Regions from separate parts of the Paenibacillus sp. FSL R10-2771 genome, predicted to be linked through region 3. Evidence: riboswitches for the same ligand, from Rfam matches in the RefSeq annotation. Region 3 holds a riboswitch; each other region holds the start of a gene.
The links. A riboswitch is a leader RNA that binds a small molecule or an ion and turns the genes downstream of it on or off. The one in region 3 is predicted to bind cyclic di-AMP.
Positions count from the first base shown of each region.

Region 1 (2,264 bases), 5.9 Mb from region 3:
ACAATTCCTCTTAAATCTGTTGATTGCCTTTCTGTGGATGGCGATAAATAACGATGGCTCTGGCTCAAGCTTCATAGCCGGCTACGTCATCGGTATTATATTATTGCTGATTTTGACGAAATCCCTGGCCCGGACCCGGCCATTCTATCTCATACGTATATGGGCTATACTGAAGCTTCTGCTGATCTTTGCCCGTGAACTTACGGTCTCGAATTTCGTGGTCATCGGCCATATCATCCGTCCAAAGCTGGCTATACGTCCCGGTATCTTTGCTTATGAGACTGCCTTGACCTCGGCTTGGGAGGTTACGCTGTTATCGTGCCTGATCTGTCTGACGCCGGGAACCCTGACTCTTGATGTTTCGAAGGATGGCAGGACGCTGTACATTCATGCACTTGATATTAAAGATGCAGAGCTGCTTGTCGCGCAGATTAGAGGCACTTTCGAACAAGCGATTATGGAGGTGACCCGGTAATGATCCAAGTTATGCTAACCGTGGCAATGATCATTCTGGCGCTGGCGATGCTGGCATGCCTGTTCCGTCTCCTGAAAGGGCCAACCCGATCAGACAGGGTTGCCGCGCTCGATACGATAGGCATTCATGTACTCGCAATGATCACTGTTTTCTGTATGCTGCTGGATACCCAGGACTTTCTTGAAGTTATTCTGGTTATCGGTATTCTGACGTTTATTGGAACAACGGCACTGGCCAGATATATTGAACGGGGAGCCGTTATAGAGGATGGAGGGAACCCGAATGACAGGTGAACTGATTAGCTCCATTCTTGTGGTGATGGGTGCAGTCTTCTGCGGCTTAAGTGCCTTCGGCTTGGTCCGGCTGCCTGATGTGTACCTGCGTTCACATGCGGCCACCAAAAGTGCAACCTTCGGGGTGCTGTGTCTGCTGACAGGAGGCTTCCTGTACTTTTGGTTTAAAGACGGAACGGTTAATATCAAGCTGCTGCTGGCGATTGTTTTTGTATTCATCACTTCACCGGTGGCAGGCCATTTAAATGGCCGGGCAGCCTACCGTTCCGGAGTTCCCTTATGGAAGGGAAGCATACAGGATGATCTGAAGGTCCTGGGGGAAGAGCGTCAGGAAACGTCTGCAAAATAATACTTAATCGCTGAATTCCTTATAGGAAGCGGGGGAACCAGGTTATATGGGGTGAATCTCGGGATAGACGAGTAGGGCTACTTTCAGGCCCGAATCCGGCAGCTAACCCCGCAAGCGTTCATGAGAGGATGCACTGTTTATGCCGCATATTGAAGTGAATGGAACGTCGCTGTATTACGAGATGTCGGGCAACGGTCTGCCCATTGTTTTTATTCATGATTATTCGACCTCCCATCATCTGTTTGAGCCGCAAGCGGATTATTTCAGCAAGCGTGCGAAAGTAATCGTATTCGATTTAAGAGGGAACGGGCAGTCCGGTAAAATGGATGTGGAGATTAGTCGGATCGTAGACACACAATGTGAAGATTTGAAGCTGTTATTGGACGCTTTATCTGTAGAGAAGGCTGTGATCGTAGCTTGTTCCAGTGGTGCTGTGCTCGCCCAGCTCGACAGACCGCACGAAGGAAATTGCAGCAGAGTATGGTGCGGTCATTTATGACTTTGAATGGATCGGTTGTTCAAGGAACTGAACAGTGAGGGAAGGGTAACCTCAAGCCTCCGGCGAAACCGGCGGGTCCGGCGGGACTGCAATATCCAGTGGATCGGCCCGTTGCATAAGTATTTGGCGGCGGAGGGCCCACGCTGGAGAGCAATATATGTACCACGCACTTCATGAAGAAGCACTCAAATATTACGACAAGTTTCTGGAGACCGGTCAAGGCAGGATCGAGGACAATATCCGGATGGATCTACGGCCAACTGCCTTCGCAGGCAGTTGGCCGTTTTTGATGCGAAAAAACGCAAATAAGTAATTTCACACATTTATTTCGTGGAACACGAATACTATTAAAATATATAAGTCCACTAGAAAGAGGAGAGATGTTATGGTTCGCCATTACACGCAGCTGGAATTGATCACGATATCGAAATTACCTCCGACCACAGTGAAGAGATGGCTAGAGTATTTCTCTTATTTTGTAGCCGCGACCCGTCAGGGAGACCAGGTGCTTTACCCTTATGAAACTTTGAAACTACTGAAGCGGATCAGTGAACTGCGTGCAGAGCGTTACCATCTCAGTACCATTGTTCGTCTGCTGATTGAAGACGGCTTTCCGATGTATGGCAAAGAGGACAAGAAGGAGTTGCA
Region 1 covers NZ_JBBOBM010000001.1:1,551,487-1,553,750, forward strand. Annotated here, with positions in the region: gene NSU14_RS06545 (Na+/H+ antiporter subunit E) at 1-475, shown strand, start outside; gene NSU14_RS06550 (Na(+)/H(+) antiporter subunit F1) at 475-768, shown strand; gene mnhG (monovalent cation/H(+) antiporter subunit G) at 758-1,117, shown strand; cyclic di-AMP (ydaO/yuaA leader) riboswitch at 1,116-1,249, shown strand; gene NSU14_RS06560 (alpha/beta fold hydrolase) at 1,257-1,616, shown strand; gene NSU14_RS06565 (MerR family transcriptional regulator) at 2,002-2,264, shown strand, end outside.
Region 1: it holds a riboswitch for cyclic di-AMP, as region 3 does, so the genes downstream of both, NSU14_RS06560 (alpha/beta fold hydrolase) here and NSU14_RS32210 (3D domain-containing protein) in region 3, are expected to answer to the same signal.

Region 2 (2,264 bases), 680 kb from region 3:
TTTATTAATATGTACGACGTCAGCGGATTTACTCTATGCAGCGCTTGCTACGCGGACTGAGAGGACCTTATTTTGTGAAAAAGCCTGCTTTTTTGCCCGTTGCGGACTCAGGCGCGCTTATATTGTTCGAAGGAGCTCAAAATGAGGCGAAACTGGTTAGTTAAGGTCCTCTGAGTCCGCATGGATCGCTGATTCGACTGATTGGGCGAAATAACGGATCTACAGTCCGCATGGATCGCAGCAGCATGCTTGAGTCTATTGTTGCAGGCCCCACCCAGCTCCCTATCCCGCCGACGGACGCGGGACAGCTGGCCGCGCAGCAGCCATCTGTTCGCGAATCCCTCTGAGCTGCGCTTTCAGCTCAGGAACGCTTCGCTGCAGGATGAGGCTGATCTCGGGCAGCGGCAGCTGGATGCCGTACCATAAGGCGCTGGCGATCTGATCCTCCCAGGTGAGCAGGGCAGAAGAGCAGCGGCCGCGGTCTTGAGCAACCAGCGAGCATTGCCGGATGCATTCCCTGTAGGAGGCAAGGGAGTAAGCATCTGCTTGGATGCTGCCCTTGAGCCAAGGCTCATAGAGTGCCGCGAATGTAGCAATTGCGGCTTGATCGGCGCGGGCGCCCTTCTCCAGCAGGAGACAGCTTAGCGCATAGATGGTTCCGCTATATTGCTCAATATAGCTGGTGAATCCGGCAGCGGGAACTGCATTGGACGATAATGGGTCTGGCATGTGGACACGTTCCTTCCTGAATGTGGGCGATTTATAGTTTGGATATGTAGTTGATAGGTTTGCCGAAATGCTGATCCGCCGGAATAAGTGCGCAAAAAACCGCAGACAGAGGAGGACCTCTGCTGCGGTTTTGTTACAGGCGTAAGAAGCCTGGGGCAAAATCGTGGCGGATCAAGATCTCTCTCTTTACGCTTACGGGGTTAGCTGTCGGATTCGGACGGTGAGAGTCGCCCTACCTTTTGAGACTGCGTAATTGAAGTCTCCTTCGGATTCACCCCAAGTAGGCCTGCGGCCTGATGGTTCCCCCGTTTTCCGCTTGGCGGAAATTCAGCGTGCATTCACATTATCGCTGGTAACTTTCAACACGAATCATACCCTTTCAGGATTGTCTTTGTAAAAATGGAAAAGAGTGCTTCTGCGCCGGATTTGCAATAAATTGCTGCTTCGCGAGGAATATTGGAGACTAAAACCATATATGTGGCCGATTATCATCCGTTTATCTCGCTCAATCGCCGTTTTTTATTTTTGGGAGGTAGCGGTGAGGGAACTCCGGAAATATTAATGCGTTAGACCGGAAACGCCGTCGATATTGATTTTTTGTGAAATGGCGTATTAGTGAGTAATCGGGAGATAATGAGAGATTGAAGATGAAGTAAGCGTTACCCGTCTGGCAAATAGATTCGTGAATGTGTTATTAGAGTAATTATGGCGGTTTACAATTTGTACCTGAATTAGAACCTGATTCTACGAAAAGTGTACCTTTCTAGCCGCACAAACCATACATCCGGGAGGGCCTAATTCCCGCTTCCCGAATGCTTGACTTGGACCCTACTCCAGGGATTATTATTTGAATCTGTAAGGGCAGACGGTCAGTAAATTACCAAGACTGAAAGCCAAACTAAGAAGCTGGATTAAGAAGCTAGATTAAGAAGGAGGCCAGCAGCCAATGGAGCCTGTTTTTACGATCGCCGAGGTAGCAGAGCGGACAGGACTCAGCCAGGATACCATCCGCTATTATGAGAAAATCAAGCTCCTGCCCCCGGCAAGCCGCAAGGAGAACGGCCAGCGGGCATACAGCAGGCGTGAGCTGGACCGGGTGCATTTCGTCGCTATTCTCAAAAGAACCCATATGCCACTGCGCACCATTCAAGAATATATCAGGGCTTCAGCGGAAGAGGACTACGAGGAATGCTACAGTGTGCTGGACAGGCATAAAACGTTGATTGAAGAGCAGCTCACGGAACTTACGGCGGCACTGGAGCTTATGAAATACAAGCTGAAGAACTTCCGGGAGCTTAAGGACGGCAGGTTCATCGCGGAAATGGAACAGAGGAGGAACGAAGTGTGAAAATTGGGATGAATACGGAGCTGAAAAGCGGGATGAGTAAAGAGTCGAACAATGAGACAAACAATGAGGCGAGTAATACGAAGTTTATGCAGCGACCGATTCCTTCCGGATGGGGTCCGGACACTACGGCGGAGCAAGTAATCCAAGGCCATAATCTGAGCGGTAAAATAGCGGTCGTGACCGGCGG
Region 2 covers NZ_JBBOBM010000001.1:6,752,795-6,755,058, reverse strand. Annotated here, with positions in the region: gene NSU14_RS29095 (hypothetical protein) at 283-729, opposite strand; cyclic di-AMP (ydaO/yuaA leader) riboswitch at 905-1,072, opposite strand; gene NSU14_RS29090 (MerR family transcriptional regulator) at 1,676-2,077, shown strand; gene NSU14_RS29085 (oxidoreductase) at 2,110-2,264, shown strand, end outside.
Region 2: it holds a riboswitch for cyclic di-AMP, as region 3 does, so the genes downstream of both, NSU14_RS29095 (hypothetical protein) here and NSU14_RS32210 (3D domain-containing protein) in region 3, are expected to answer to the same signal.

Region 3 (2,264 bases):
GTCCGCGACTTCCGGCCGAAATTACGGGCATGGCTCAGTGAATCGTAGTAAACATCCACCTTGTTGCCTTTAATGGCACCGCCGGTATCCTCTGCTCGGCGAAACCCTAATCCCTCAATGTACACCCACCAGCCAATTGGTATTACATTCGGATCCACTGCAATAGTGCGGCCTTCCGTTACGCGTGTGCCGGAGGCGGTGCGTGTTCCAATTCCCGGTTCTTCCGATGAATAAGCCGTCATGGATACGTTTTTGATCATTTTTTTGTATTCAAAATCTACGCCTGCCTTGCTCGTGACGTTGTTGCTCTTCGCACTGACTTTGGATGATTTGGAGGTTGTTGTTGCTTTGGATGTAGTTGCAGCAGCTACAACAGGCTTCGGAACCGCTTTGGTACCGACAGCAATAACCTTATCTTTGGTTACCGTCTGAACTTCCTTGCCGACCATATTCATGGAGACTAGCTCCCCATCCTGATATATCTTCTCGATATGCTGGATGATCGCGCCCGGCTTGCCTGCCTGTGCAACTCTTACGTCTCCCTTATACAGAGAGGGGTCTGCGGTTTTGATGACCTTAAAAGGCAAGTTTACTGTCCGCTGTACGGTCTGCTTGGTAATACGGACAATCTTGACTTCCATGTCGGGTGTGACTGCGGTATCAAGCGAAGGGAAAATCTTGTCATTGCCCTCCAGGCTGTAACCCAGCTTGGTAATGGCATCTCCGAGCGAATCCTCGGTGGTGTATATGGTCTTGGTTGCACCGTCTGCAGTAAGCACAAGCTTCTGCGCACGGGTGATTACGACACGGTCGCCGTCTTGTATTTCATCACTAAGGCCAATAGATAGCTCATCATACGGCTGCAGCGAAATTTGTTCCTTTGCCAGCACATCACTGAGCAGCGCTTCCCGCGTCTCCAGTGTCTGTACCTGTCCGTCTATAACTAAAATAATTTCTTTATTACTCTGACCGTGTACGTACAGCAGAATTAACAGTGCGATAACAATCGATATCACACCTGCAAGTGAAAGTACGCGAGGATTCACTTGCTTCAACCGTAATGCGAAAGACCTGCTGGATGATTGCGAATCATGGGATACCTCTGGTTGGAATACGCCCACTCTCTCCATCCTCCTTACATAGCCCCGTCGTCCAAGTTATATCAAGGTGACTGCATCATTTCTGACGAAACTAGGTTTGAGATTGCAACAGGATACGCCCGCATTGCTCCAGCGTTTCCTGCTCATGGATCGCCTGCTCGGCATAGCTACTCCGGATATCTGTTATATAACAGTATGCCGGGAACATCCGCATTATTCAAAACAAAAAAAAGCCCAAAAAAGAGTTCACAGAGGACTCTTTCGTGGCTTCTCCGGTGTCGAATACGCGGGAATGTTTATGCACGAGGTTTCCTCTCTTACTTGCGCTTACGGGGTTAGCTGTCGGGTTCGGGCATAAGAGAGACGCCCTATCTCAGGTCACCCGCTCACGGCGGTTGCCCTCAAATTCACCCCAAAGACCACGTGAAGAAATCAAATAAAGTCTGCGGCAATTCTGTGTTGTACTCTATGTACGGGCATGCGGCAGGGCATTTATTGGTTCCCCCGTTCTCCATACGGAGACTCAGCGAGACGATCCATGAAATAGTGACTGTCACAGTAACAACAGCTCACTGCACTGAAAAGATGATATCCTGTTTTGATACATGTTGTAAAGGACGATTCAACCACGTTTACGTAAAAAAATGATTAAAATATTGTAATATTCAGCCGTTTTTAGACTATAAAAGTTTAATATATCGGCTATACTTCATTTTTCACCGCTTTTTCTCCCGTTTTCAGACAATCCCAAATCGTTCCAGTGCGTTCGCATACGTAATTTCCGCCAATTCCTGTAAATCAATCCCTTTTATTGCCGCAGCTGCCTCCGCTACCAGTCTTACATGTGCGGTCTCATTCCGCTTGCCGCGGAAGGGGTGCGGAGTCAAATATGGGGAGTCCGTTTCGATCAGCAGCCGGTCCAGAGGAGTCTGGGCGAGCACCTCTTTGGGCACCCTGGCATTCTTAAACGTAATCGGTCCGCCGAAGGACAAATGGAAGCCGAGATCCAGACACATTTTGGCGCTTTCCCAGCTGCCGGAGAACGAATGCATCACCCCTCCAACCTCACCCGCTTTTTCCTCCCGCAGAATCCGGATTACATCCTCGTGGGCATCGCGGTTATGGATACAGATTGGCATCTTCAGTTCACGAGCCAGGCCAATT
Region 3 covers NZ_JBBOBM010000001.1:7,433,383-7,435,646, forward strand. Annotated here, with positions in the region: gene NSU14_RS32210 (3D domain-containing protein) at 1-1,121, opposite strand, end outside; cyclic di-AMP (ydaO/yuaA leader) riboswitch at 1,410-1,639, opposite strand; gene NSU14_RS32215 (TatD family hydrolase) at 1,838-2,264, opposite strand, start outside.